Regions from separate parts of the Azonexus hydrophilus genome, predicted to be linked through region 2. Evidence: predicted binding sites of a transcription regulator. Region 2 holds the regulator's gene; the other holds the start of a gene.

Region 1 (14,567 bases), 1.3 Mb from region 2:
TGGCCACGAAGGCCAGCGGCATCGAGACAATCGCCGGCGAAGCATACGGGAACGGCGCCGAACCGACCGGGTTGTGCAAGGCACTTTCCCAGACCACCGGCGACAGCAGCGTCAGCACCACCGCCGTGGCCAGTCCGAGAAAACCACCAACGGTCGCCCCGCGCGTGGTGCAGTCCTTCCACAGCACGGCCATGAAAAGCACCGGGAAATTGGCCGAACAGGCAATCGAGAAAGCCAGCATCACCAGGAAGGCGACGTTCTCGTGCTCGAAGACAATACCGAGGATGACAGCCACCACACCGAGGGAAAAGGCGGTCAGCTTGGATATCCGGCGCTCGTCGCTGGCGCGGGCATTGCCTTTGCGCCACACCGTGGCGTAGAGATCGTGCGACACGGCCGAGGCGCCGGACAGGGTCAGGCCGGCCACCACGGCCAGAATGGTGGTGAAGGCCACGGCCGAAATGAAGCCCAGGAAAAGATCGCCGCCCAGCGCGCTGGCCAGGTGCACCGCCGCCATGTTGGCCCCGCCCTGCAAACCACCCGCAACCTTGCCGCCGACAAAATAGGGGCCGGGATTGCCGATCAGGCTGACGATGGCGCCAAAGCCGATGATGAAGGTCAGCACGTAGAAATAACCGATCCACAGCGTCGCCCAGGCCACCGACTTGCGCGCCTCGCGCGCATTGGAGACGGTGAAGAAGCGCATCAGGATGTGCGGCAGGCCGGCCGTACCGAACATCAGCGCCATGCCGACGGAGATCGCCGACACCGGATCCTTGATCAAGCCGCCGGGTGCCATCAGCGCGTCCTTCAGCACATGCAGGTCGCTGGCCCGGGCAAACAGGGCCTCGGGGTTGAAGCCGGCATGGAACATCACCGCCAGCGCCATCAGCGTCGTGCCGGCAAGCAGGAAAACTGCCTTGTTGATCATCACCCAGGTGGTCGACGTCATGCCGCCGAGCAGCACGTACATCATCATCACGATGCCGACCATGATCACCGCGTAGGCGTACTCCAGCCCGAACAGGATTTTCACCAACTGGCCGGCGCCGACCATCTGCGCGGTCAGGTAGAAAAGCACCACGACCAGCGAGCCGAAGGCGGCAAAGGTGCGCACCGGACGTTGCGCGAAACGGTAGGCGGCGACGTCGGCAAAGGTGAACTTGCCCAGGTTGCGCAAGCGCTCGGCCATCAGGAAGGTGATCACCGGCCAGCCAACCAGCCAGCCGACCGAGAAGATCAGCCCGTCGAAGCCGCTGACGAAAACCAGGCCGGAAATCCCCAGGAAGGACGCCGCCGACATGTAGTCACCGGCAATCGCCAACCCGTTCTGGAAGCCGGAAATGCCGCCACCCGGCGAATACAGGTCGGCCGAGGAACGACTGCGCACGGTCGCCAGGCGCGTCATCCACAAGGTGGCGCCGACAAAGAAAATGAAGGTGGTGATCGCCGACCAGTTGGTCGGCTGGCGCGGCCCGAGGCCGACCGAGGGCATGGCCAGCGCGGCACCGGCAGTTGCCAGCGCGCAGGCAGCAAGAATCAGGAAACGGATGGAGAGGCTCATTTCAATGCCTGGCGGCGGATTTCGGTCGTATCGGCATCGAATTCCCGGTTTGCCCGGCGCACGTAAACAGCAGTCAGGACCACGGTCAGCACGATGATCGCCAGCCCGAACAGCAGGCCGGTGTTCGTCGCCATGCCGTCAAATAACGGCAGCGCCAGCCAATGCGGCGAAAACGCCAACACCAGAATGTAGGAAAAGTAGGCCATGACGATCAGGGCAGCCAGGAAAAAAGCGAAGCGGTTCCGTTTTCTGACCAGCGCCAGAAATCGCGGATTTTCACGAATATGGCCGCAACTCGCAGCTTGTTTCTGCATGAAACCGACTCCATCGGACCACCGGTCCGGCGACGCAAAGGCCGCAAGAATAGCGCATTCCGGCGGATGTTGCGATGCCGCAAAAAGCGGGCGAAAAAAAGCCCCGCCGAAGCGGGGCCTGTGACTGGCGCGAGGCCGGCCGGGTATTACATACCCATGCCGCCCATGCCACCCATACCGCCCATGCCACCCATGTCGGGCATGCCGCCGGCCGGCTTGTCTTCAGCCAGTTCGGCCACCATGCACTCGGTGGTCAGCATCAGGCCGGCCACGGAAGCGGCGTTCTGCAGCGCGGTGCGGGTGACCTTGGTCGGATCCAGCACGCCCATTTCGACCATGTCGCCGTACTCGCCGGAAGCGGCGTTGTAACCGTAGTTACCCTTGCCGCGAACGACCTTGTCGACCACCACGGACGGCTCGTCGCCAGCGTTGGCAACGATTTCGCGCAGCGGGGCTTCGATCGCCTTGAGGATCAGCTTGATGCCGGCGTCCTGGTCGTGATTGTCGCCCTTCAGGGTCTTGACCGCGGAACGGGCACGCAGCAGGGCAACGCCGCCGCCAGGAACGATGCCTTCTTCAACGGCGGCACGGGTGGCGTGCAGCGCGTCTTCGACACGGGCCTTCTTTTCCTTCATTTCGACTTCGGTGGCAGCGCCAACCTTGATCACGGCAACACCGCCGGCCAGCTTGGCCACGCGTTCCTGCAGCTTCTCGCGGTCGTAGTCGGAAGAGGCTTCCTCGATCTGGATGCGAATCTGCTTGACGCGAGCCTGGATCGAAGCTTCGTCGCCGGCGCCGTCGATGATGGTGGTGTTTTCCTTGCCGATCTCGATGCGCTTGGCCTGACCCAGATCCTTCAGGTCGGTCTTTTCCAGCGACAGGCCGGTTTCTTCGGAAATGACGGTACCGCCGGTCAGGATGGCGATGTCTTCCAGCATGGCCTTGCGACGATCACCGAAGCCCGGGGCCTTGACAGCAACGGTCTTGAGGATGCCACGGATGTTGTTGACGACCAGGGTAGCCAGCGCTTCGCCATCGACGTCTTCGGCGATGATCAGCAGCGGACGGGAAGCCTTGGCGACTTGTTCGAGGACCGGCAGCAGGTCGCGGATGTTCGAAATCTTCTTGTCGAAGAGCAGGATGAACGGGTTGTCGAGCAGGGCAACCTGCTTGTCCGGGTTGTTGATGAAGTACGGCGACAGGTAGCCACGGTCGAACTGCATGCCTTCGACGACGTCGAGTTCGTTGGCCAGGGACTTGCCGTCTTCAACGGTGATGACGCCTTCCTTGCCGACCTTTTCCATGGCTTCGGCAATGATGTCGCCGATCGAGGAATCGGAGTTGGCCGAGATCGAACCAACCTGGGCGATTTCCTTGGTCGTCGTGCACGGCTTGGAGATCTGCTTCAGTTCTTCGATGGTGGCGGCGACAGCCTTGTCGATGCCGCGCTTGAGGTCCATCGGGTTCATGCCGGCGGCAACGTACTTCATGCCTTCGCGGACGATGGCCTGAGCCAGCACGGTGGCGGTGGTGGTGCCGTCACCGGCGATGTCGGAAGTCTTGGAAGCAACTTCCTTGACCATCTGGGCGCCCATGTTGGCGAACTTGTCCTTCAGTTCGATTTCCTTGGCGACGGAAACGCCGTCCTTGGTCACGGTCGGGCCGCCGAACGAACGCTCGAGCACGACATTGCGGCCCTTCGGGCCGAGGGTGACCTTGACCGCGTCGGCCAGGATGTTGATGCCTTCGACCATACGGGCGCGGGCGGAATCACCGAATTTGACTTCTTTGGCTGCCATGTGAATAGCTCCTGAAAATTGTTCTGTGGAATAGGTCGGATGCAGGAATTACTTCTGCAGCACGCCCATGATGTCTTCTTCACGCATGACCAGGACTTCCTGGCCATCGACCTTGACGGCCTGGCCGGCGTACTTGCCGAACAGGACGCGATCGCCAACCTTGACGTCGAGGGCGATCTGCTTGCCGTTGTCGTCGCGCTTACCCGGGCCGACGGCCAGGATTTCACCCTGATCCGGCTTTTCGCCAGCGGAATCGGGGATGACGATGCCGGAGGCAGTGGTGCGCTCGGCTTCGACGCGCTTGACGATCACACGGTCGTGCAAAGGACGGATGTTCATGGATATCGCTCCTGTAGTTTTATCTGCAAAACACTGAAATTGGCCGGGCACGCGGCTGCGGCACCGGGACCGACGCGGGCGTTTGTTAGCACTCGTCGTCAGTGAGTGCTAATAATAGTGACGCCCTTGGCCGATTTCAAGGGCAGGGTGGAAGTTTTTTGTTTTCGGCTTCCACCCGCCTACCGATTTACCAGCTCGGTTCGCGCTCCGGCGTCGCCGTGATGCGGTGGATGCTCAGGTCGGCGCCCTGGTATTCCTCTTCCTGGTCGAGACGCAGGCCGAATGCGCGCTTCAGGCCGCCATAGACGACAAAACCGCCGACCAGCGCGACGCCGATTGCCAGCAGAGTCATCAGCAGTTGCGACATGAAGGCAACGCCGCCGGCGCCGCCGAGCGCGGTGCTGCCGAAGATGCCGACGGCGATGCCGCCCCAGGCCCCGCACAGGCCGTGCAGCGGCCAGACGCCGAGGACGTCGTCGATCTTCCAGCGGTTCTGGGTCAGCGTAAACAGGATCACGAACATCCCGCCGGCGATGGCGCCGATGACCAGCGCGCCCATCGGATGCACCAGGTCGGAACCGGCACAGATGGCGACCAGACCGGCCAGCGGGCCGTTATGGACGAAGCCGGGGTCGTTCTTGCCGAATACCAGCGCCGCCAGCGTGCCGCCGACCATGGCCATCAGCGAGTTGATCGCAACCAGGCCGGAAATGTTCTCGATGGTCTGCGCGCTCATCACGTTGAAGCCGAACCAGCCTACCGTCAGGATCCAGGCGCCGAGCGCCAGGAAGGGAATCGATGAAGGCGGATGCGCCGACACCCGGCCGTCCTTGGTGTAACGACCATAACGCGCACCAAGAAGAAGCACCGCCGGCAGCGCGATCCAGCCGCCCATCGCATGCACCACAACGGAGCCGGCAAAATCATGGAAGGGCGCACCAAAAGTGGCCGTCAGCCAATCCTGGATGCCGAAGGCACCATTCCAGGCGATCCCCTCGAAGAAGGGATAGACGAAGCCGACCAGCATGAAGGTGGCCGCCAGTTGCGGATAAAAGCGCGCGCGCTCGGCAATGCCGCCCGAAATGATGGCTGGAATCGCGGCGGCGAAGGTGAGCAGGAAGAAGAACTTGGTCAGTTCATAGCCGTTCTTCTCCATCAGCGTCTCGACACCGCTGAAGAAATGAACGCCGTAAGCGATGCCGTAGCCGATGAAGAAGTAGGCAATCGTCGACACGCCGAAGTCGGTCAGAATCTTGACCAGCGCGTTGACCTGATTCTTCTTGCGCACCGTGCCAACCTCGAGGAAGGCGAAGCCGGCGTGCATGGCCAGCACCATGATGCCGCCCAGAAGAATGAACAATACGTTGCTGCCAGAATGCAAAGTTTCCATGGGACCCCCAGAAAATGATCTGGGGGCTGGAAAAGCAAGCACCATTCCAGTGCATCAAATCCGTTTCAAATCAGTGCATTGGAAAATGCACCAAAACAAAACGCGCACCGCGAGCGTGCATGACGCAGGGCGAACGCCCCGGCATCGTGCATCAACTCAGTCGAGCGGATAGCCCGGCGGCAGCAGAACCCACATCCGGCCGTCCTGTTTCATGCGGCCAGCCAAGGCACCCGGCTCCTTGCCGAAGCCCCAGAAAAAATCGGCGCGCACCGCACCACGGATGGCACCACCGGTGTCCTGCGCCATCACCAGCCGGTTCAGCGGCTGCGCCGAATTGGGGCGCGTCGTCGCCAGGAAGACCGGCGCCCCCAGCGGAATCGAACGCGGATCGATGGCGATGCTGCGCTCGGGCGTCAGCGGCACACCGAGTGCGCCGATCGGACCGTCGTCACTGGCCGGCATCTCGCGGAAGAAGACATAGCTCGGATTGCTGTTGAGCAGCTCGTCCAGGCGCGCCGGGTTGGCCCGCGCCCAGGCCTGAATGCCCTGCATCGACGCCTCTTCCAGTTTCAGGTCGCCGCGATCGACGAGCAGGCGGCCGATCGAGCGATACGGATGACCGTTCTGGTCGGCGTAATTGACCCGCATGGTGCTGCCATCGGGCAGGCGGATGCGGCCCGAGCCCTGGATCTGCAGGAAGAACAGTTCGATCGGATCGTCGACCCAGGCCAGCGTCTTCGCCGGCAATTTTTCATTGGCCAGGATGTCGCCGCGCGTCCAGTAGGGCACAACCTTGTTGCCCTCGACCCGGCCGCGCACGCGCTTGCCCTTGAGTTCCGGGAAGAGGTCGCCCAGTTCGATGGTCAGCAGGTTCTCCGGCACGCCATGCACCGGAAACGCAAAGCGCTTGCCCGGCGCGCGGCTGCCCAGCAGCAGCGGTTCGTAATAACCAGTGACCATGCCGCTGACCGCCGACGTGTCGGCCGTCGACACCGCGTAAGGTTGCAGGCGGGCTTCGAAGAACTGGCGCACGGCAGCGTCCGACTTGCCGTCGACTGCATCGACCCCGGCGCAGATCTCGCGCCAGAACTGACCGGTATTGCGCCGCTGCAATCCGCGACAGGACTGGACGAAGGCCGGCCAGGCCGCCGCATGCTGGTCGGTCTTCCAGCCTGGCAGCTCGTCCCAGCTCGCCGGCGTGAACACGCGCGAGAAGGCCGGCGGCTGCACCGGCGTTTCGACGGCCGGACACGCCGGACAGGCAGCGCAGGGCGGACAGGCCGGCGCCTTTTCTTCGGATGGCGCGGGCAAGCCGGGCAAGGTCGAACACCCGGCCAGCAGCAGGGCGACAGCAAACAGGACAACTTGGCTTTTTGACATGGCTTTGGTTAGAGTGGGCAGCTTTGCCGCACAGTATACCTGCCACCATGATCGACTCCGCCCAACTCGAACGCCTGCTGACCCGCGCCGAGCATGTGCTCGGCCGCCTCGAAGCCACGCTGCCACCGGCCCCGCCCCTGCCCGACTGGCACGCCGCCGTGGCTTTCCGCTGGCGCAAGCGCGGTGCCCGCGGCTGGTTGCAGGGCGTCGGCAAGCCGCACCCGATCCGCCTCAGCGACATCGAGACCGTCGACGACCAGAAAGCCCGCATCGTCGCCAATACCCGTCAGTTCGTCGCCGGCCAGGGCGCCAACAACGTGCTGCTGACCGGCGCCCGCGGCTGCGGCAAGTCCTCGCTGGTCAAGGCCGTGCTCAACGAATTCTCGGCCGACGGCCTGCGCCTGATCGAAGTCGACAAGCACGACCTGATCGACCTGCCGGACATCGTCGACCTGGTCGACGGCCGGCCGGAAAAATTCATCATCTTCTGCGACGATCTGTCGTTCGAAGCCGGCGAAACCGCCTACAAGGCCCTGAAGTCGGTACTCGACGGCTCGGTCGCGGCGCCGCCGGACAACGTGCTGATCTACGCCACCTCCAACCGCCGCCACCTGATGCCCGAATACATGTCGGAAAACCTGGAAACCCAGCGCGTCGGCGACGAAATCCACCCCGGCGAGGCGGTCGAGGAGAAAGTCTCGCTGTCCGAACGCTTCGGCCTGTGGATTTCCTTCTACCCCTTCTCGCAGGACGATTACCTGGCCGTCTTCGCGCATTGGGCGCGGCAGTTCGGCATTAGCGACGCAGTGATCGCCGCCAGCGAACGCGAAGCGCTGAACTGGGCACTGTCACGCGGGTCGCGCTCGGGCCGCGTCGCCTGGCAATTCGCCCGCGACCTGGCCGGGCGCCAGCCGGCATGAGCGCCATCGTCGAAGTCGCGGCCGCCGTGATGCTGCGCGCCGACGGTCGCGAATTCCTGCTCGCCCAGCGTCCGGAAGGCAAGGTCTACGCCGGCTACTGGGAATTTCCCGGCGGCAAGGTCGAGGCCGGCGAAAGCGTGCGCGACGCACTGGTGCGCGAACTGCACGAAGAACTGGGGATCAGCGTCACCGTCTGCCACCCCTGGCTGACCCGCGTGTTCACCTACCCGCATGCGACGGTCCGCCTCAATTTCTGGCGCGTCACCGCCTGGACCGGCGAAATCGGCATCACCGCGCCGCTCGAACACAGCGCCGTAGACTGGCAGGAACGCGGCCGTCCGGCCAGCGTGACGCCCGTGCTACCGGCCAACGACCCCATCCTGAAAGCCCTGGCGCTGCCCGACACGATGCTCATCTCGATGGCCGAGGAAAGCGGCACCGAGGCCTGGCTGGCCCGCCTCGAACGGCGACTGGGCGTCGGCCCGGCGCCGCTGATCCAGGTCCGCGACAAATCCCTGCCGGCCGCGCAGCGAGCGGCTTTCGCCGCTGCCGTGGTCGACCTCGCCCAGCGCCACGGCGCACCGGTGGTCATCAACGACGATATCGAACTAGCAAAGCTTTGCGGCGCCGACGGCGTGCACCTCTCAGCGGCAGCGCTGGCCGCCTGCGCCCAACGTCCGGATTTCGCCTGGGTCGGCGCCTCCTGCCACACGACAGAGGAAATTGCCCGGGCCGGCGAACTGGAACTGGATTACGCGCTGCTCGGCCCGGTCCTGGCAACGCCGACCCACCCCGAGCATCCCGGCATCGGCTGGCGCCGCTTCGCCGATTACCGCGCCGGCAACCGGCTACCGGTGTTCGCCCTGGGCGGCATGCGCGAAACCCTGCGCGACAGCGCCATACACCACGGCGCCCACGGCATTGCGCTGATGCGCGGCTGGTAAGTCAGCGCTTGCTTTCGAGGAAATCGACGCCGGGCGCGGCGGTTTCCTCGTCGGTCGGCTGACCGGGAATGGTGTAGCTGCCGCTGGCCCAGGCGCCCAGATCGATCTGCTTGCAGCGCTCGGAACAGAACGGGCGCCACTTGTTCTCGGGCGCCCACAGGGAATCCTGGCCGCACTGCGGGCAGCGGACGATACGCGGCTTGGTCATGGGTGGAAAATCAGAGGTTGCAGAAAGTCAGGTCGAACTCGACATCGCGCTCGCAGCCACGCGCTTTCAGTTCATTGAGCGGTGGCTTGGTGAAGCGGATGTTGAGGAAGTACTTGTTGGCGCTGACTTCGGGGACCGCGGCTTCCTCGGGATCGACTTCGACGCGCACCATCTGCGCCGAGGTACCGCCGAGATTGAGCTGGAACTGCCCATGCACGGCGACATGGCGCTTGGGCCGGCCGCTCGAACGCAGCAGGCGCAGGACGATGGCCGACGCGTCACGCAGCGCGAACATCGGCTTGCTCCAGCCTTCCAGCGCCGCCCGCCGGGTTTGCGGGTCGCGGTGCAGCCACCAGTGATACGAGGGCAGGTCGAATTCGCAGACGCCGCCGGGAATGGCAGCGCGGCTCTTGATGCTCATCAGCCAGTCGTTGTCGCGCAGATACTGGCCAATCTTGCCGCTCATGCCGAGTAACGCGGCCGACGACTGCTCGATTTCGTAGAGCGCGCCGGACAGGGCTTCTTCGGAAATATCGGGGTTGTTGCGAAAGGCCAGCAAGGTCTGCCGCTGCCGTTCGAGTTCCTGGATCAGGTCCATCTTGAGGTCGGCACGCCCCGCCGCTTCGAGGATTTCGAACAGGGCGACAAGCGCCGCATGGTGTTCGTGCTGACCGTCCGCCCGGGCGAAGTAAGCCGTCTTCTCGAAGAGGTCTTCGAGACGCAACAGCGTGCGGATGCGCTCGTTGAACGGATATTCGTAGGTAATCACTCGGCCCGGTTCCGGTAATCGGAAAATTGTGCTGAATTCTGAGCCATTTGCATGCAAATCTCAACAGTTTGCATTAGGTTTTTTCAGGGCAGAGGCGAGATATTTCCGATGCAGGGCAGCGATCTGTGCGTCGAGATTTGCCTTGTCACCGCCGTTGTCGATGACATCGTCGGCAATCGCCAGGCGCTGCCGGCGACTGGCCTGGGCCGCCAGAATGGCTTCGACCTCGGCCCGCGACAGCCCGTTACGGGCCATGACGCGTTCGATCTGCAGGCTCTCCAGACAATCGACGACGGCGATACGATCACAACGTTCGCGGTACTGCCCCGACTCGACCAGCAGCGGCACCGCCAGGATCACGTAGGGCGCCGTCGCGGCACGGCAACGCTGATCCGACAGCTCGCGGATCAGCGGATGGAGGATGGATTCGAGGCGCGTTCGGGCCGAGGCGTCGGCAAAGACCAGACGGCGCATCGCCGCCCGGTCCAGCGCACCGTCCGGGGTGGCGATAGCGTCGCCGAAAGCCTGGCGCAGCAGCGGCATGGCCGCACCGTCGGCAGCCGTCAGCTCATGGGCGATGGCATCGGTATCGACCAGCGCCGCCCCCGCCTCGACAAAGCGGTCGGCGACCGTCGTCTTGCCGCTGCCGACCCCGCCCGTCAGACCGACGACGTAATGACTCACTCGCAATCTTTCGGCGGACTCTTGGGCAGGGCTTCGGCCAGCGCCGCCAGCAACGCATCCTTGCGCCCCGCCGGGCCGCGCAGTTCGACCTGCAGATTGCCGTCCTTGTCCGGCCGCGCGCCCACCCGCGCCGACCGCACGCCCTGTGCCTTCAGCTTGGCCAGATGTTCCTGCGCCCCCTTCTCGGTACTGAAGATGCCGAGCGAAATGGCGTTGCGCGACGCCCCTTCCTGGACAATGAAATACTCGCTGACACCCAGCGCCTTCAATTCCTGCGCTTTCTTCTCGGCGGCGGCACGATTGGCCTGGGGCGGCATATGCACCCACCAGCCGCTGCCTTCGCCGGCAACTGCTGCCTGCGCCAGCGTGAAGTCGGCAAAACCACCACCGACAACCCGTCCGACGCGCTCCGCCTCAACCTTGGCCAACGAAGCCCAGCGCAGGCAGACCGGCGCCACCGCCTCGGCCACAACCTCGGTCGTGGCAACTTCAGCCGGCACCGGCTCGACCGGCGCTGCCTGAAGTGCAGCAGGCGCCGGCGGCTCGCCGCTGGCGACGATGCGGATCCGCTCGGGATGCAACTGCAGTCCGACCCGGTTGCTCTCGTTGCTCCCGCCCGTATCGATCAATCCCGTCGAAAACGCGTAGAACAACAGGTTGGCGAGAACAAGGAGGAAGACGAGGATTTTCACGATTTCAGCCGACCTTGGGCAGGTGCTTCAGCGATTCGACGATGGCTTCGGCCGGATACTCGTAGTCTTCCAGCTTGCCGGAGAAATACTTGTCGTACGACGCCATGTCGAAGTGGCCGTGACCGGTCAGGCAGAACAGCAGCGTCTTGGCTTCGCCGGTGGCCTTGCAGCGCAGCGCCTCGTCGATGGTCGCGCGGATCGCGTGGCAGGATTCCGGCGCTGGGATGATGCCTTCGGCACGGGCAAACTGAACGCCGGCCTCGAAGGTGCCGACCTGCGGCACGGCGATGGCGTCGAGCAGTTTTTCATGGAACAGCTGCGAGAGCAGCGGTGAAGCGCCGTGGTAACGCAGGCCGCCGGCGTGGATGCCGGGCGGCATGAAGTCGTGGCCGAGCGTGTACATCTTCATGATCGGCGTGTAGCCGGAAGCATCGCCGTAATCGTAGGTGTAGGCGCCCTTGGTCAGCGTCGGGCAGGAAGTCGGCTCGACCGCGACGCAGCGCAGCTTGGCCGCCCGCTTGTCGCCGGCCGCCTTGTCGGCGAGGAAGGGAAAGGCGATGCCGCCGAAGCTGGAACCGCCGCCGCAGGGCCCGAAGATCACGTCCGGGTAGAGGCCGATCTTGTCGAACTGCTTCTTGGCTTCGAGGCCGATCACGGTCTGGTGCAGGAGCACATGGTTGAGCACCGAACCCAGCGTGTAACAGGTGTTCGGGTCGGCGGCGGCTTCCTCGACCGCCTCCGAGATCGCCAGGCCGAGCGAGCCCTGGCAGTCCGGGTCGGCGGCCAGCGCGGCGCGACCGGCGTTGGTCAGGTTGGTCGGCGAGGCGAAGACCTCGGCGCCCCAGGTCTGCATCATCGAGCGACGGAAAGGCTTCTGCTGGTAGCTGACGTTGACCATGAACACGCGCACCGGCAGGCCGAACATCTGACCGGCGTAGGAAATCGAAGAGCCCCACTGGCCGGCGCCGGTTTCGGTGGTCAGCTTCTTGGTGCCGGCGAGCTTGTTGTAGAAAGCCTGCGGCACGGCGGAATTCGGCTTGTGCGAACCGGCCGGCGACACGCCTTCATACTTGAAGAAAATCTTGGCCGGTGTGCCCAGCATCTGCTCCAGACGCAGCGCGCGGCACAGCGGCGCCGGGCGCCATTGCGCATAAATCTGGCGAACCTCCTCGGGAATCGCAATCCAGCGCTCGGCGCTCATTTCCTGTTCGAGGATGGGGTCGGGGAAGATCGCCCCCATCGCCTCCGGCGGCACCGGGTTGCCGTCCGGCCCGAGCGGCGGCGCCGGCGGGTTGGGCATGTCAGCGACGACGTTGTACCAGTGGGTCGGGATTTCTTCTTGTTCCAGGTTGATGCGCAACGGTGTCATGTTTTTTCTCTCTCCCTGCGGTCTGTGCCGCAAAGGCGCTAAATTACTCCAAAACCCCGCCCGGACCAAGGGCACAAGGATTAAAGTAACGCCTGTTTTCGCCCTGCAATTTCGCTGTCCATGAACCTCGAATCCCTGCGCTGCCACCCTGACGGCCCCCCGCCCGACGGCCTTGCCGTCGCGGTCGCCATCCGGCGCACCGACGATGGCGGCTTGCGCCTCGATTACCGGCTGACGCGGGCCTTCGTGAACCTGCTGCTGCCGGCGGCCACAACGCCCGCGCGGACCGACGAACTGTGGCGCCACACCTGTTGCGAAGCCTTCATCGCCCCGGCTGGCGGCAGCGCTTACCGCGAATTCAATTTCTCGCCCGCCAATTGCTGGGCCATCTACGATTTTGCCGATTACCGCCAGGCCTCGGCCTTGCCGCCAATCGACACGCCCCCGCACATCACCTGCCGGCGCGACAGCGACGACCTGTGGCTGTGCGCCGAACTGCCGGCGACCCTGCTGCCCGCTGGCGCCGCCCACCTCGGCCTGACCGTCGTCGCCGAAACCCCGGCCGGCGACAAAAGCTACTGGGCGCTCGCCCACGCCGGCGAACGCCCCGATTTCCACCTTGCCGCCAGCTTCACGCTGCCCCTGCCATGACGCAAAAACTCCTGTTCGGCATCGACCGCCTGATCAACGACCGCGAACTGCGCCGCCCGCTCGCCGGCCACCGCCTCGCCCTGCTCGCCCACCCGGCCTCGGTCACCGCCGACCTGACACACAGCCTCGACGCGCTCTCCGCCCTGCCCGACCTCAAACTCACCGCCGCTTTCGGCCCGCAACACGGGATCAAGGGCGACAAGCAGGACAACATGGTCGAATCGCCGGACTTCGTCGATCCGCAGCACGGCATCCCCATCTTCAGCCTGTACGGCGAAGTGCGCCGGCCGACCGACGCGATGATGGACAGCTTCGACGTGCTACTGGTCGACCTGCAGGATCTCGGCTGCCGCATCTACACCTTCATCACCACGCTGCGCTACGTACTCGAAGCCGCCGCCGCACACGGCAAGAGCGTCTGGGTGCTCGACCGCCCCAACCCGGCCGGTCGGCCGGTCGAGGGCTTCACCCTGCGCGCCAGCTGGGAGAGTTTCGTTGGCGCTGGCGCGATGCCGATGCGCCACGGCCTGACCATGGGCGAACTCGGTCACTGGTTCATCGCCCAGCTCAAACTTGACGTCGATTACCGCGTCATCGAGATGCACGGCTGGCAGCCGGAAGCGGCGCCCGGTTACGGCTGGCCGCTCGGCGAGCGGACCTGGGTCAACCCCAGCCCGAACGCCCCCAACCTCTCGATGGCCCGCGCCTACGCCGGCACGGTGATGCTCGAAGGCACGACGCTGAGCGAAGGCCGCGGCACGACCCGCCCCCTCGAATTCCTGTTCGGTGCCCCGGACATCGACGCGGCGGGGGTGCTGGCCGAGATGCGAGCGCTCGCGCCCGACTGGCTGGACGGCTGCAAGCTGCGCGCCTGCTGGTTCGAACCGACCTTCCACAAATTCCACGGCCAGCTCTGCCAGGCGCTGCAAATCCACAGCGAAGGCCCGTATTACGAGCACGCCGCGTTCAAGCCCTGGCGCCTGCAGGCGCTGGCCTTCAAGGCAATCCGCCGCCTCTGCCCGGACTACCCGATCTGGCGCGATTTCGGCTACGAATACGAATTCGAGCGTCTGGCCATCGACCTGATCAACGGCTCGCCACTGCTGCGCGAATGGGTGGACGATCCGGCCGCAACCCCGGCCGACCTGGACGCCGCCGTACAGGCCGACGAAAACGCCTGGCTGGCCGAACGCGAGGCTTTCCTGATCTACCGATGATCCCCGAACTCGCCGCCCCGCTGCACGCCATCGGGACGCATCCGCTGCAGACGGCCATCGTCGCGGTCTTTGCCGTCGTCTACCTCGGCATGTTCCTCGGCGGTCTGCCCAAACTGAAGCTCGACCGCAGCGGCGTCGCGCTGCTCGGCGGCATCGCCGTCGTCGGCATCGGCGCGATGAGCACCGAGGAAGCGGCGCGTGCCGTGCATCTGCCGACCATCCTGCTGCTCTTCGCCTTCATGGTCGTTTCGGCGCAGATGCGCCTGGGCGGTTTCTACACCGAAGTCACCCGCCGGGTCGCCGCACTGCCGCTCGCCGAACCCTGGC
Region 2 (14,567 bases):
CCCATGACCTCACCGGTCGACTTCATTTCCGGGCCGAGGATGGTATCGACGCCCGGGAACTTGACGAAGGGGAAGACAGCTTCCTTGACCGAGAAGTACGGCGGCACGACTTCCCTGGTGATGCCCTGGGCCTTGAGGCTCTTGCCCGACATGCAGCGGGCGGCGATCTTGGCCAACTGCAGACCGGTCGCCTTGGACACGTAGGGCACGGTGCGCGAGGCGCGCGGATTGACTTCGAGCACGTAGACGTCGTTGTCCTTGATTGCAAACTGCACGTTCATCAGGCCGCAGACGTTGAGCGCCTTGGCCATCAGCTTGGTCTGGCGACGCAGTTCGTCCTGGACGGCTGCAGACAGCGAGTACGGCGGCAGCGAGCAAGCCGAGTCACCGGAGTGCACGCCGGCCTGTTCGATGTGTTCCATGACGCCGCCGATGATCACTTCCTCGCCATCGGACAGCGCATCGACGTCGCATTCGACAGCGTCGTTGAGGAAGCGGTCGAGCAGCACCGGCGAATCGTTGGAGACCTTGACCGCTTCGCGCATGTAGCGCTCGAGATCCTTCTGCTCATGGACGATTTCCATGGCTCGACCACCGAGCACGTAGGACGGACGAACGACCAGCGGATAGCCGATTTCCTGCGCCAGACGCAGCGCATCCTCTTCGGTGCGCGCCGTGCGGTTGGGCGGCTGCTTCAGGCCGAGGTCGTGCAGCAGCTTCTGGAAACGCTCGCGGTCTTCGGCGATGTCGATCGATTCCGGCGTCGTGCCGATGATCGGCACGCCGTTGGCTTCCAGCGCCAGCGCCAGCTTGAGCGGGGTCTGGCCACCGTACTGGACGATGACGCCGACCGGCTTCTCGATGGCGCAGATTTCGAGCACGTCTTCCAGCGTCAGCGGCTCGAAGTAGAGGCGATCCGAGGTGTCGTAGTCGGTGGAAACCGTTTCCGGGTTGCAGTTGACCATGATCGTCTCGTAACCGTCTTCGCGCATCGCCATCGCGGCATGCACGCAGCAGTAGTCGAACTCGATGCCCTGACCGATGCGGTTCGGACCACCACCGAGAACCATGATCTTCTTCTTGTCGGTCGGCTGCGCTTCGCACTCTTCGTCGTAGGTCGAGTAGAGGTAAGCGGTGCCGGTGGCGAATTCGGCGGCGCAGGTATCGACGCGCTTGTACACCGGACGCACGCCCAGTTCATGGCGGCGCTTGCGGAACTCGGATTCGCTGGTCTTCAGCAGGTAGGCCAGACGACGGTCGGCAAACCCCTTCTGCTTCAGGAAACGGACTTCGTCGGCGGTCAAGGACGCAAATTCGCGCTTTTCCACTTCCAGTTCGAGATCGACGATCTCCTTGATCTGGGTCAGGAACCACGGATCGATCTTGGTCAGGTCGAAAACGCGCTCGACCGACATGCCGATGCCGAAGGCGTCAGCGACGTACCACAGGCGATCCGGCGTCGGCCGGGCCAGTTGCTCGTCGATGGTTTCCGGATCGACCGTCTTCAGGTTGAAGCCGTCAACACCCACTTCCAGACCGCGCAGGGCCTTCTGCAGCGATTCCTGGAAAGTGCGGCCCATGGCCATGACTTCGCCGACCGACTTCATCTGCGTGGTCAGGGTATTGTCAGCCTGCGGGAATTTTTCGAAGGCAAAACGCGGCACCTTGGTGACGACGTAGTCGATCGACGGTTCGAACGACGCCGGCGTCTTGCCGCCGGTGATGTCGTTGGTCAGTTCGTCGAGCGTGTAGCCGACCGACAGCTTGGCGGCGATCTTGGCGATCGGGAAGCCGGTCGCCTTGGAGGCGAGCGCCGACGAACGCGAAACGCGCGGATTCATTTCGATGACGATGCAGCGACCATCCTTGGGATTGATCGAGAACTGCACGTTGGAACCGCCGGTATCGACGCCGATTTCGCGCAGCACGGCGATCGAGGCATTGCGCAGGAGTTGATACTCCTTGTCGGTCAGCGTCTGGGCCGGGGCAACGGTGATCGAGTCGCCGGTATGCACGCCCATCGGATCAAGGTTTTCAATCGAGCAGACGATGATGCAGTTGTCCGCCTTGTCGCGGACCACTTCCATTTCGTATTCCTTCCAGCCGAGCAGCGACTCTTCGATCAGCAGCTCGTTGGTCGGCGAGGCTTCGAGACCGCGCTTGCAGATGGTCTCGAACTCTTCCATGTTGTAGGCGATGCCGCCGCCGGTGCCGCCGAGCGTGAACGACGGGCGGATGATGGTCGGGAAGCCGATCATCGCCTGCACCTGGTAAGCCTCTTCCATGCTGTGCGCCGTGGCCGAGCGGGCGGAACCGAGACCGATCTTGGTCATCGCGTCCTTGAACTTCTGGCGGTCTTCGGCCTTGTCGATGGCGTCCTTGGAAGCACCGATCAGTTCGACGCCGAACTTGGCCAGCACGCCTTCGCGGTCGAGATCGAGCGCGCAGTTCAGCGCGGTCTGGCCGCCCATGGTCGGCAGCAGCGCGTCCGGACGTTCCTTCTCGATGATCTTGGCGACGACCTGCCAGGTGATCGGTTCGATGTAGGTGACGTCGGCCATTTCCGGGTCGGTCATGATCGTCGCCGGGTTGGAATTCACCAGGATGACCTTGTAACCCTCTTCGCGCAGGGCCTTGCAGGCCTGGGCGCCGGAGTAGTCGAATTCACAGGCCTGGCCGATGATGATCGGGCCGGCACCAATGATCAAAACACTCTTGATGTCTGTACGTTTCGGCATCGTTATCTCTCTCTGTGCCGCTTATTGCGCGTTGTTGAGCGCAGCCACGCCGCGCGTCATGGTGTCGAGGAAGCGATCGAACAGGTAGGCCACGTCGTGCGGGCCGGGGCTGGCTTCCGGGTGCCCCTGGAAGGAGAAGGCCGGCACGTCGGTGCGGGCGATCCCCTGGTTGGAACCGTCGAACAGCGAGACATGGGTGACCCGCAGATTCGCCGGCATCGACGCCGGATCGACCGCGAAACCATGGTTCTGGCTGGTGATCAGCACCTGGCCGGTATCCATGTCCTTGACCGGGTGGTTGGCGCCGTGGTGGCCGAACTTCATCTTCAGCGTCTTGGCGCCGGAGGCCAGCGCCAGCAACTGGTGGCCGAGGCAGATACCGAAGGTCGGCACGCCGGCGGCGAGGATCTCGCGAATGGCGGCGATCGCGTAATCGCAGGGTTCCGGATCGCCCGGGCCGTTGGACAGGAAGACGCCGTCCGGCTGCATCGCCAGCACGTCGGCCGCTGGCGTCTGGGCCGGGACAACCGTCAGCTTGCAGCCGCGCTCGGCGAGCATGCGCAGGATGTTGCTCTTGACGCCGAAGTCGTAGGCAACGACGTGGAAACGCGCTTCGCCACGTTGCTGGTAGCCGTCGAGCGTCCATTCGGCCTCGCTCCAGGTGTAGCGCTCGGTCGCCGAGACGACCTTGGCCAGATCCATGCCGGCCAGCCCCGGGAAGGCGCGAGCGGCAGCCAGCGCCTTGGCTTCATCGACTTCACCGGCGAGGATGCAACCTGCCTGCGCACCCTTTTCGCGCAGGATGCGGGTCAGCTTGCGCGTATCGATACCGGCGATGGCGACGATGCCGTGCTTCTTCAGGTAGGTGCCGAGGTCGTCCTGGCAGCGCCAGTTCGAGGCCAGACGCGGCAGATCCTTGACCACCAGACCGGCAGCAAAATTGGCCCGTGACTCGAAGTCCTCGGCATTGCAGCCGGTATTGCCGATATGCGGATAGGTCAGGGTGACGATCTGGCGCGAATACGACGGATCGGTCAGGATTTCCTGATAACCGGTCATCGCGGTGTTGAACACCACTTCACCGCTGGTTACGCCGTCGGCGCCGATGGATTGGCCCTTGAAAACCGTCCCGTCGGCGAGGGCGAGGATGGCGGGTGTGAATGAGGGCAGCAGCGACACGTCAGCTCTCCTGTAATTTTTCTGCTCGTTCATGTGCCAAGCGGGAAGGCTCGCGCCTCCCCGCTTGTGCTTTTTTAACCTTCCCATTCTAGCCGAAAAGAGCCTTTTCAGGCAAATTCAAGGCATTACACGCGTCTCGACAAAAGCTTCCAGATGCGGACGGATACGTTCCATTTCCGCCGCCAGTGAGGCGAACAATTGCAGGCCAGCAGCCCAGTCGATGACTTCCGCCATCATGTCGTTTTCGATACGTGCAGACAGGCTGCGCGCCTCCTCGGCATGGAACATCGCCACCAGGCTTTTCAGGGTATGGGCATGCATGCGGGCATCGACGGCGTCCTGAGCTTCGATGGCCTGCTTCAACCGCTCCAGGTGCCCCTGCCACTCGGCCAGCAGCATTTCAGCCATGGTTGCCAGCAGGTCAACATCGCCAAGATTATCCAGCGCCGCCTGCAGGTTGATCCCCGACACGTGCGGGCGCACACTCACCGGGCCGATCACCGAGACACGCAGCGGATCGTCACCACTCGCGCGCTCCAGCGCGGCATAAAGCACCTCGGGCCGCAGCGGCTTGGCGACGTAATCGTTCATCCCCGCCGCCAGGCAGCGCTCGCGATCGCTTTCCATGACATTGGCCGTCATCGCGATGATGTAGATCGGCTTCAATTCGTGCGAGATCACCCAGCTCCGGCGCATTTCGTGCGAACGAATGGCCTCGGTTGCCTCGATCCCGCCCATGACCGGCATCTGCATGTCCATCAGGATAATGTCGAAGCTTCCCTGATCGAACATGTCGACCGCTTCCGCCCCGTTGTTCGCCACCTTGACTTGATAGCCTTCGCGCTCAAGCAGGCGCAGGGCCAGTTCCTGGTTGACCGGATTATCTTCGACCAGCAGCACGCGCTGGCTGCGTACCGCCGCCCGCCCCGCCGGCGCATCGACGTCGAAAGGCTCGAGTTCGACGACCGCCTGTGCCGAACCAGAGACTTCGGCCAGCCCCAGCGCCACTTCCACATCGCCGCCACCCACCGGCTTGACCAGGTGCACCGCCACGCCGAGTTCGCGCAGGCGAGCCAGATCCTGGCGCTGGTTCTCAGTCGTCAGCATCACCATCATGCGTTCGCGCTGGCCGCCAAGGCGCCAGTTCTCGACCATGGCCATGCCGGCCGGGGCGGCCATGGCCGCATCGACGAACAGGTAGTCGAAGGGGAAATCCATGGCCCGACTCTTGTTCATGACTGCCGCCGCCTGCACCGGGTCGCTCACCAGCGAAACCTGCATCCCCATGCTCTCGAGCATGCCCTGCAGGCAGCGACCAGCAACCGCGCTATCTTCGACGATCAGGGCACGGCGACCACGATAGGCAGCAACAGGCGCCGATCCGACCACCGGCGCCGCCGGATCGGCGCGCAAGCCGACGGTGAAATGAAAAGTCGAGCCTTGCCCTTCCGCGCTCTCCAGCCAGATGCGCCCGCCCATCAGCTGCACCAGCTTGGCACAGATCGCCAGGCCGAGCCCGGTGCCGCCGTAGCGCCGGGTCGTGGACACGTCGGCCTGCGAGAAAGCATCGAAAATCGCCTGCTGCTTGTCAGCCGGCACACCGATACCGGTATCGCGGACCGACACCAGGATTTCGGTTTCCTTGATCGACGCCTTGCTGACCGACACCGATACCTCGACCTCACCGGCCTCGGTAAACTTGATGGCGTTGCCGACCAGATTGATGATCACCTGGCGCAGGCGGGTCGGGTCGCCGACCATGCGCCCCGGCACCTCCGGGCGGATGTCGACGACCAGTTCCAGGCCCTTGCGATGCGCATTGACGGCAACCACGCGGACCGCTTCGAGAACGACATCGTGCACCAGGAAGGAAACTGCCTCGACTTCCATGCGCCCGGCTTCGATCTTGGAGAAGTCGAGAATGTCGTTAACGATGGTCAGCAGGGATTCCGCCGACGATTTCACGGTTTTCAGGTAATGGCGCTGCTCGGCATCCAGTTCGGTATCGAGCGCCAGTTCGGTCATGCCGATGATGCCGTTCATCGGCGTCCGGATTTCATGACTCATGTTGGCCAGGAAAGCACCGCGGGCCTTGTTGGCCGATTCGGCCGACTCCTTGGCCGCGATCAGGGCCGACTCAGCCGCCTTGATCTGGCTGATGTCGCGTTGCAGGACCAGCATGCGCACCGGCTCGCCATCGGCATCACGGGCGGCGACTGCGCCACGGATCATGAACCAGCGCCAGGCACCATCCTTGGCCTTGAGGCGACATTCCAGCTCGAACCAACGATCCCGGCTGCTTGCATGGCGGGCAATCCTGGACTGCAGGTTGCGCAGATCCTCGGGGTGCAGCAGACGCTGCCACTGGACGATGGAATTATCGAGATCCTCCTGGAGATAACCCAGCATCTCCTTCCATTGCCGACCGGCATCGATGGAGCCGCTGCGCAGGTTCCAGTCCACCAATGCGTCGCCCGACAGGGCGGTGGTCCAGTTGTTCAGACCGGCATAGGCCACGTAGGAAGCATCGACCCGCTCGATCAGCTTCTCGACAGCCTGCGCCAGAACCTGCCCCCCCTGCTGCCGCGCTGACTCAAGCAACTGCCGCAGGGTGGCTTCGCCATCACCCCCGAACAATTCCTCAATCTGGCGCTGCAGCAGTCGGGATTTCATGGCTGTCAGCGGAAGCCGAGCACGTCCTGCATGTCGTAAAGACCGCTCTGACGGCCGAAAATGAAGCGTGCCGCGCGCAGGCTGCCCAGCGCGTAGGGCATGCGGCTACTGGCCTTGTGCGTGACTTCGACGCGCTCGCCGAGACCGCAGAACATGACCGTATGGTCGCCGACGATGTCGCCACCGCGTACCGTGGCAAAACCGATGGTCGACGGATCGCGCTCGCCGGTAACGCCTTCGCGACCATACACCGCGCAATCGTCAAGATCGCGACCCAGTGCGGCAGCAACGACTTCGCCCATGCGTAGCGCCGTACCCGAAGGCGCATCGACCTTCATCCGGTGATGGGCTTCGACGATTTCGATGTCGTAACCTTCATTGAGGATGCGCGCTGCCGTATCGAGCAACTTGAAAACCAGATTGACGCCGATCGCCATGTTCGGCGCAAAAACCACCGGCACATCCTTGGCGGCGGCGGCGATGGTGGCCTTGCCGGCCGCGTCGAAGCCGGTCGTGCCGATGACCATGGCCACACCCGCCTGACGACAGATTTCCAGATGCTCCAGCGTCCCTTCCGGGCGGGTGAAATCGATCAGGCAGTCAATCTGCTTCATGCCCGCAACCAGGTCGCTGATGACCACGACTTCGCTGTCCATGCCAACCAGCGCCCCGGCACTGGCGCCGATCACCGGGCTACCCGGGATATCGAAAGCGGCACCGAGAACCACCGAGTCATCCTTGAGGACGGCCTCGATCAACATGCGGCCCATGCGGCCGCCGGCACCGACGATGCCGATACGTGCTTTGCTCATTGCTTACAATCCAATACGGTTCATCATGCGCCGGAGGAAACCCGGCTCTTCGGGCGGCGGCAGGGGTTCCGCAGCACCATCCTCGCCGATCGAGCCGAGATCGACCATGCGCATTTTCGACACCGGCATCGTCAGCTCTTCGACCGAGGCCAGTTCAACATCGCCGGCGACGCGCTCAAGCTGTCCGTTGGCGTCGAAAAACACGGAAAACTTGCGCGACTGGACCTGGCCGCTACGCCCTTCACGGAAGCGATAGACGTAGTCCCAGCGGTCGCGGTGAAAAATATCGGTAATCAGGGGCGAGCCGAGAATGAAGCGCACCTGCTCCCGGGTCTGTCCGGGTTTCAGCTGGGCCACCATGTCCTGGGTCAGCACATTGCCCTGCTGGACATCGATCTTGTACTCGTTGATGAAACTCGGCTTGTACGAACAGGCTGTCAGCAGCACGCAGGCGGCGACAAGCAACAGGGAGCGGGAACGGCGCATGCGGATTTCCGGAAGTTTCGTATCGACTGTGAAGCGGTATATCATACCCGAAATCCTCACACTCCCAGCCTCGCAAAAAGAACAGGAATCCCCACGATGAGCGACCCGCAGAGCCTCAAGAGCATCGGCCTGAAAGCCACCTTTCCCCGCCTGAAAATTCTTGAGCTGTTCGAAAAGGGCACGATGCGTCACATGACGGCAGAAGACGTCTACCGCATGTTGCTGGCTGAAAACATGGACATCGGCCTGGCCACTGTCTATCGCGTGCTCACCCAGTTCGAACAGGCCGGCCTGCTGGAGCGCCACTTCTTCGAATCCGGCAAGGCCGTTTTTGAAATCAACCGCGGCAAGCACCACGACCACCTGGTCTGCATCGACTGCGGCAAGGTCGAGGAATTCTACGATCCGGAAATCGAACGCCGGCAGAACATGATTGCCGAGGAACGCGGCTTCAAGATCCAGGATCACGCGCTCTACCTCTACGCGCACTGCACCAAGGAAGCCTGCCCGAACCGTACCCAGGTTCCTGCCGACGATACCGCCGACCACTAAGAGTCACCGATGATTGAGGCAATTCCGCCGGGCAGCGGTGCCTGGCTGTCGTCGGTCGGCACCACTTTCCTGGTCATCGGCCTGGCCGAATTCGGCGACAAGAGCCAGCTCGTGTGCATGACCCTGGCCTCGCGCCATCGCGGCCTGCCGGTCGCGCTCGGCGCCATCGCCGCCTTTGCCGTACTCAACCTGCTCGCCGTGCTATTCGGTGCTGCTGTTGCCGCCTGGTTGCCGGGCTGGCTGGTAGCGCTGGCCGTCGCCGTGCTGTTCGCCGTTTTCGGGATCAGCGCCCTGCGCTACCGTGAAGAGGATGAGGACGAGGAAATCGAGGAAAAACCGGGGCACGGCATCTTCGCCACCACCTTCCTGCTGATCTTTCTGGCCGAATTCGGCGACAAGACCCAGATTGCCGTCGCCGGCCTGGGCAGCACCGGCAGCGCCGCCGCCATCTGGACCGGCGCCACGCTGGCGCTGGCCACCACCTCGCTGCTCGGCATCATCGCCGGCCGCCGCCTGCTCAACCGCTTGCCGCTGGTCTGGATTCACCGTGTCAGCGGCGTCTTCTTCCTGTTACTGGCCGCTTTCGCCGCCACCAAGGTGTTCGCCTAAGCGTCCAGGCGCAACAGCTCACGGGCGTGCTGCAGGGTGATATCGGTAATCTCGACGCCGCCCAGCATGCGCGCGATTTCCTGGACCCGGCCATCGTCGTCGAGTGCCTTGATCGCCGACAGCACGACGCCGTCGCGCCCCGCCTTGCTCACCTGCCACTGCCAGTCGGCCTGCGCCGCCACCTGCGCCAGGTGGGTAACGCACAACACCTGCCGCTCACGGCCGAGTTCGCGCAGCAGACGACCGACGATTTCGGCGACACCGCCGCCGATGCCGACATCGACCTCGTCGAAGATCAACGTCGGCACGCTGGCCGAGCGCGAAGTCAGCACCTGGATGGCCAGGCTGATGCGCGACAGCTCGCCGCCGGAAGCGACCTTGGCCAGCGGCCTGGCCTCGTTGCCAGCGAGACCGCCGATCCTGAATTCAACCTGTTCGAGGCCGTAAACCGCACCGCCATCGACCGGCAACAGCGCCACCTCGAAACGGCCTGAGGACAGCGCCAGCTGGCGCATGATCTCGCTGACCCGGGCGCCCATCTCGTCGGCAGCCTGGCGCCGTCCGGCCGACAGCCGCCCGGCGACTTCCAGATAGGCACTGCGCAGCGCATCGACACGCGCCTGCAAGCCTTCGAGATCGGCCGCCGCCGACAGTTCGGCCAGCCGCGCCTGCCAGCCGGCGAGCAGCGCCGGCAACTCGACCGGCGGCACCCGGTGCTTGCGCGCCTGGGTCATGACTGCGTCCATCCGCGCTTCTACTTCGGCCAGCCGCGACGGATCGAGATCGGCGCGATCAGCATAGCGGCGCAGCGTGGACACGGCGTCCGACAACTCGGCCTGGACCGAACCGAGCAGTCCGGCAACCTCGGCCAGCGCCGGATCGTAGTCGGCCAGCCCGGCCAGCCGGGTGGCGACGCGGTCGATCTGGCGCTCGCAGGCGGCGTCGTCCTCGGCGAGCACGGCCAGCGCGTACTGGGCGCCCTCGATCAGGCTGGCCGCATGGCCGAGGCGGCGATGCTCAAGGTCGAGTTCGGCCCACTCGTCGGCGGTGAAGGCCAGCGCTGCCAGTTCGCCAACCTGCCATTCCAGTTGTTCGCGCTCACGCAGTAGCGCTGCCGCCCCTTCGCTCGCGCTCCGCCAGGCCTGCTCGGCATCACGCCAGGCCTTCCAGGCGCCACCGACCTCGCGCGCCAGATCGCCCAGGCCGGCATGACCGTCGAGCAACTGGCGCTGCGCATCGGCGCGCAGCAGTGACTGATGGGCGTGCTGACCGTGAATATCGACCAGCCATTCGCCGACTTCGCGCAACTGCTGGACGGTCGCCGACGAACCATTGATCCAGGCGCGCGAGCGGCCGTTGGCGTCAACTACCCGGCGCAGCAGCAGCTCGTCGCCGACGTCGAGCCCATTTTCATCGAGCCAGGCGGCGACTTCGGGCACGGCGGCAACCTCGAAGGTGGCGGCGATCTCGGCCTTGTCGCAGCCGGCGCGGACGACGCCGGCGTCGCCGCGCTCGCCGAGCGCCAGGGCCAGGGCGTCGATCAGGATCGACTTGCCGGCGCCGGTTTCGCCGGTCAGCGTGCCGAAACCGGCGGAAAATTCGAGTTCGAGGCGGTCGACAATGACAAAGTCGCGCAGAGTCAGGTGGCGAAGCATGCTTATCCCTTGGGCCGCTCGCTCCACTGCAGCTTCTGCCGCAGCATGGCGAAGTAGCTGTAACCCGGTGGATGCAGGAAACAGATGGTGTGTTCGGAACGGCGCAGACGGACGCTGTCGCCGGTCTGCAGGTCGAGCGTCAGCTGACCGTCGAAGTGCACCCGCGGGTCGTCGGCGTGAGTGACGCGCAGTTCGATGTCGGCGTTGTCATTGACGATCACCGGGCGGTTGGTCAGCGCGTGCGGGCACAGCGGCACCAGCGCGATGCCGGTCAGCGTCGGATGCAGGATGGGGCCGCCGGCCGACAGCGAATAGGCGGTCGAACCGGTCGGCGTCGACACGATCAGGCCGTCGGAGCGCAGGTTGTAGATGAACTCGCCGTCGATGAACAGTTCGAATTCGATCATGCGGCCGATCGCGCCCTTGTCGATGACGACATCGTTGAGCGCCATGTTGGTCGCCAGCTCCTTGCCGTCGCGGATCACCTCGGCCGCCAGCAGCATGCGGTTCTCGCGCAGGAAACGGCCGTCGAGCAGGTCGTCCATGCAACTGAGCATGTCCTGGCGGGCGATGTCGGTCATGAAACCGAGCCGGCCCTGGTTGACGCCGACCAGCGGCACGCAGTAGCGGGCCAGTCGGCGCGCCGCGTTGAGCATGGTACCGTCGCCGCCCAGGACGATGGCAACGTCGGCGTGGGCGCCGATGTCGTTGAAGCCGCAGGTGACCCAGCGCGACAGATCGACCAGCTTGCCGATGTGTTCGGCGGTCTCACGCTCGACGAAGACCGAGACGCCGCGCTCGTGCAGGTACTCAGCCAGGCGTCGCAGCGATTCGGCGATTTCCGGGCTGTGGTACTTGCCGACGAGGGCGATGGTTCGGGGTTGGCGCAGGCGGTTCATGGGTGCGAATTCTTGCATAAAAAACGGCTTGCCGTGCCGCCGCCGCTTTTGGGTAGAATCCACGCCATGCTTGATGATCGCTCGCGCACCCTGCTCAAGGCCCTGGTCGAACACTATATTGCCGACGGGCAACCGGTCGGCTCGCGCGCCTTGTCGAAATTTTCCGGCCTCGACCTGTCGCCGGCGACGATCCGCAACGTCATGGCCGACCTCGAGGAAGCCGGCTTCGTCGCCAGCCCCCACACCTCGGCCGGACGGGTGCCGACGGCGCGCGGCTACCGCTTGTTCGTCGACAGCCTGCTCACCATGCAACCGCTGGAGGCCCGCCAACGCGGCGAAATTCAGGAAGCACTGCATGGCCTGCCGTCAAACCAGGTCATTGCCAACGCCTCGCAACTGCTGTCCAGCCTGACCCATTTCGCCGGCGTCGTCATCGCGCCGCGCCGCGCCGCCAACCGCATCCGCCAGATCGAATTCCTCAGCCTGTCGGAAAAACGCATCCTGCTGATCATCGTCACCACCGACGGCGACGTACAGAACCGCATTCTGAGCAGCGACAAGGCCTACACGCCGTCTGAGCTAGTCACCGCCGCCAACTACCTTAACCAGAATTTCGCCGGCCTCGATTTCGAGCAGATCCGCCAGCGCCTGGCCGGCGAAATCCAGCAATTGCGCGAGGACATCAAGCCGCTGATGACGCTGGCGCTGGAAGCAGGCGACGCCGCGCTGTCGGAAAACGCTCAACCCTATGTCATTTCCGGCGAAAAGAACCTGCTCGATGTCGAGGAGTTGTCGTCGAACATGAAGCGCCTGCGCGAACTGTTCGAACTTTTCGAGCAGCGCTCCAGTCTGATGCGGCTACTCGATATTTCCAACCGCGCCGAAGGCGTCAAGATCTTCATTGGCGGCGAATCCGGCATCGCCACCCTTGACGAGTGCAGTGTCATCGCTGCCCCTTACAGCGTCGACGGCCAGATCGTCGGCTCGGTCGGCGTCATCGGACCGACCCGGATGGCCTACGAAAGGGTCATTCCCATCGTCGACATCACCGCCCGACTGCTGTCTTCAGCCCTCTCCTACAAAAACGACAACTGATGCCCCGCTTCCAGCCCGAACCGCCCTACCGCCACGGCACACCTGCCGGCACCGCGATCATCCTGGCCAACCTCGGCACGCCCGAGGCGCCGACCGCGCCCGCCTTGCGCCGTTACCTCAAGCAGTTTCTCTCTGATCCGCGCGTCGTCGAAATCCCCAAGGCGCTGTGGTGGCTGATTCTGAACGGCATCATCCTAAATATCCGGCCAAAGAAATCCGCCGCCAAGTACGCCACCGTGTGGACCGACGAAGGTTCGCCGCTGCGCGTGCACACCGAGCGCCAGGCCAAGCTGCTCAAGGGACTGCTCGGCGAGCGCGGCCACCGGGTCGACGTCGCCTGGGCAATGCGTTACGGCCAGCCCTCGGTCGGCGCCGTACTCGATCGCCTGAAAGCCGCCGGCTACCGGCGCATCCTGATCGTGCCGATGTACCCGCAGTACGCCGCCAGCACCACCGCCACCGTCGTCGACGAAGCCGCCCGCTGGCTGCTGCAGACGCGCAACCAGCCGGAGATGCGTTTCCTGCGCAACTACCACGACGACGCCGGCTATCTGGCGGCGCTCGAAGCCAGCGTTCGTCGCCACTGGCAGCAAGTCGGCCCGCTGGCCGACGGCGACCGGCTGCTCATGAGCTTCCACGGTCTGCCCAAACGCAGCCTCGACCTTGGCGACCCTTACTTCTGTGAATGCCACAAGACCGGCCGCCTGCTCGCCGAACGCCTCGGCCTGCGCGACGATCAGTACCAGATCTGCTTCCAGTCCCGCTTCGGCAAGGCCGAATGGCTGCAGCCCTACACCGCGCCGACCCTGCATGCCTGGGGCCAGGCCGGCGTGCGCCGGGTTGACGTGATCTGCCCGGGCTTCTCCGCTGACTGTCTGGAAACGCTCGAAGAAATCGCCCAGGAAGGCCGCGAAGACTTCCTTGCCGCCGGCGGCAAGGCATATCACTACATCCCGGCGCTCAACGAGGAACCAGACTGGATCGCCGCCCTCGCCGATCTCGCCGAACGCCATCTGGCTGGCTGGGAGACCCGGGCAGCGGATGACCCGCAAGCGCTCGCCAAGAGTCTGAGCGAAGCCAGAAAATACGGAGCAGCATCTTAATTTTCCGGCGCGCCTGCCGTTAACAATGTGTCAGACACATTGCCGGGAGGCCACCATGAAAATCGCCAGCGCCGAACTGCAGTTGGCCTCATCGCACAGCAGCATGCAGCGTCACGAGGTCAGTGAATCGCTGCGCGCCTGGGTTGGGCCCCAGCGCCCAGATTTCGAAGGCCGGGGCACGAACAATCCGACGCCGGCCCGCCCGCAAGTGGTCATCTCCGAGGCCGGCAAGGCCGCAGCGGCGAGCAGCATCGACCAGGACATCGAAGACCGCATCGACGAAGATCCGCGCATGCTGCTGATGCGCCTGATGCTCGAAGCACTGACCGGCAAGTCGACCCGCATCTTCGATGCGCGCGAACTCGCGGACCGCTCCCGTCCGGTCGATGTCCCAGCCTCGCCGGGCAACGCCGGTGGTCAGAATACGAACGCCCCGGCCGGTTTCGGCATCGAATACGACTATCACGAATCCTATACCGAACTTGAAGCCACCAGCTTTACCGCCAGCGGCACCGTCAAGACCGCCGACGGTAAGGAAATCCGCTTCGACGTCACCCTGATGATGTCGCGCGCCTATCACGAGGAAAGTTCGATCAGCCTGCGCCTGGGCGATGCGGCGCGCAAGGTCGATCCCCTGGTTCTCAACTTCTCGGGCAACGCCGCCAGCCTGCTGGATCAACGCTTCTCCTTCGACCTCGACAGCGATGGCAAGGAAGAGCAGATTTCCCGCCTGGCCAGTGGCAGCGTCTACCTGGTCTTCGATCGC

The links. Region 2 encodes HrcA, which represses chaperone genes, less so after heat shock. Its sites were predicted from a motif close to TNTTAGCACTCNNNGNCNNNGAGTGCTAANA; they were not measured.
Region 1: AADV58_RS04020 (co-chaperone GroES) is a predicted target of HrcA. The motif match lies at 4,100-4,130, and genes of this name have one in related genera.

Annotation. Positions count from the first base shown of each region.
Region 1 is NZ_CP151406.1:814,486-829,052, reverse strand. Features, by position in the region: gene AADV58_RS04035 (cation acetate symporter) at 1-1,564, opposite strand, end outside; gene AADV58_RS04030 (DUF485 domain-containing protein) at 1,561-1,878, opposite strand; gene groL (chaperonin GroEL) at 2,025-3,677, opposite strand; gene AADV58_RS04020 (co-chaperone GroES) at 3,726-4,016, opposite strand; gene AADV58_RS04015 (ammonium transporter) at 4,204-5,406, opposite strand; gene AADV58_RS04010 (murein transglycosylase A) at 5,563-6,786, opposite strand; gene AADV58_RS04005 (ATP-binding protein) at 6,834-7,706, shown strand; gene AADV58_RS04000 (Nudix family hydrolase) at 7,703-8,650, shown strand; gene AADV58_RS03995 (DNA gyrase inhibitor YacG) at 8,652-8,858, opposite strand; gene zapD (cell division protein ZapD) at 8,869-9,627, opposite strand; gene coaE (dephospho-CoA kinase) at 9,688-10,311, opposite strand; gene AADV58_RS03980 (SPOR domain-containing protein) at 10,308-11,003, opposite strand; gene AADV58_RS03975 (TrpB-like pyridoxal phosphate-dependent enzyme) at 11,008-12,372, opposite strand; gene AADV58_RS03970 (DOMON-like domain-containing protein) at 12,493-13,023, shown strand; gene AADV58_RS03965 (DUF1343 domain-containing protein) at 13,020-14,240, shown strand; gene AADV58_RS03960 (anion transporter) at 14,237-14,567, shown strand, end outside.
Region 2 is NZ_CP151406.1:2,976,703-2,991,269, forward strand. Features, by position in the region: gene carB (carbamoyl-phosphate synthase large subunit) at 1-2,738, opposite strand, end outside; gene carA (glutamine-hydrolyzing carbamoyl-phosphate synthase small subunit) at 2,760-3,908, opposite strand; gene AADV58_RS14400 (response regulator) at 4,035-6,590, opposite strand; gene dapB (4-hydroxy-tetrahydrodipicolinate reductase) at 6,596-7,402, opposite strand; gene AADV58_RS14410 (outer membrane protein assembly factor BamE) at 7,406-7,888, opposite strand; gene fur (ferric iron uptake transcriptional regulator) at 7,985-8,440, shown strand; gene AADV58_RS14420 (TMEM165/GDT1 family protein) at 8,450-9,049, shown strand; gene recN (DNA repair protein RecN) at 9,046-10,704, opposite strand; gene AADV58_RS14430 (NAD kinase) at 10,707-11,621, opposite strand; gene hrcA (heat-inducible transcriptional repressor HrcA) at 11,670-12,698, shown strand; gene hemH (ferrochelatase) at 12,698-13,801, shown strand; gene AADV58_RS14445 (VCBS repeat-containing protein) at 13,857-14,567, shown strand, end outside.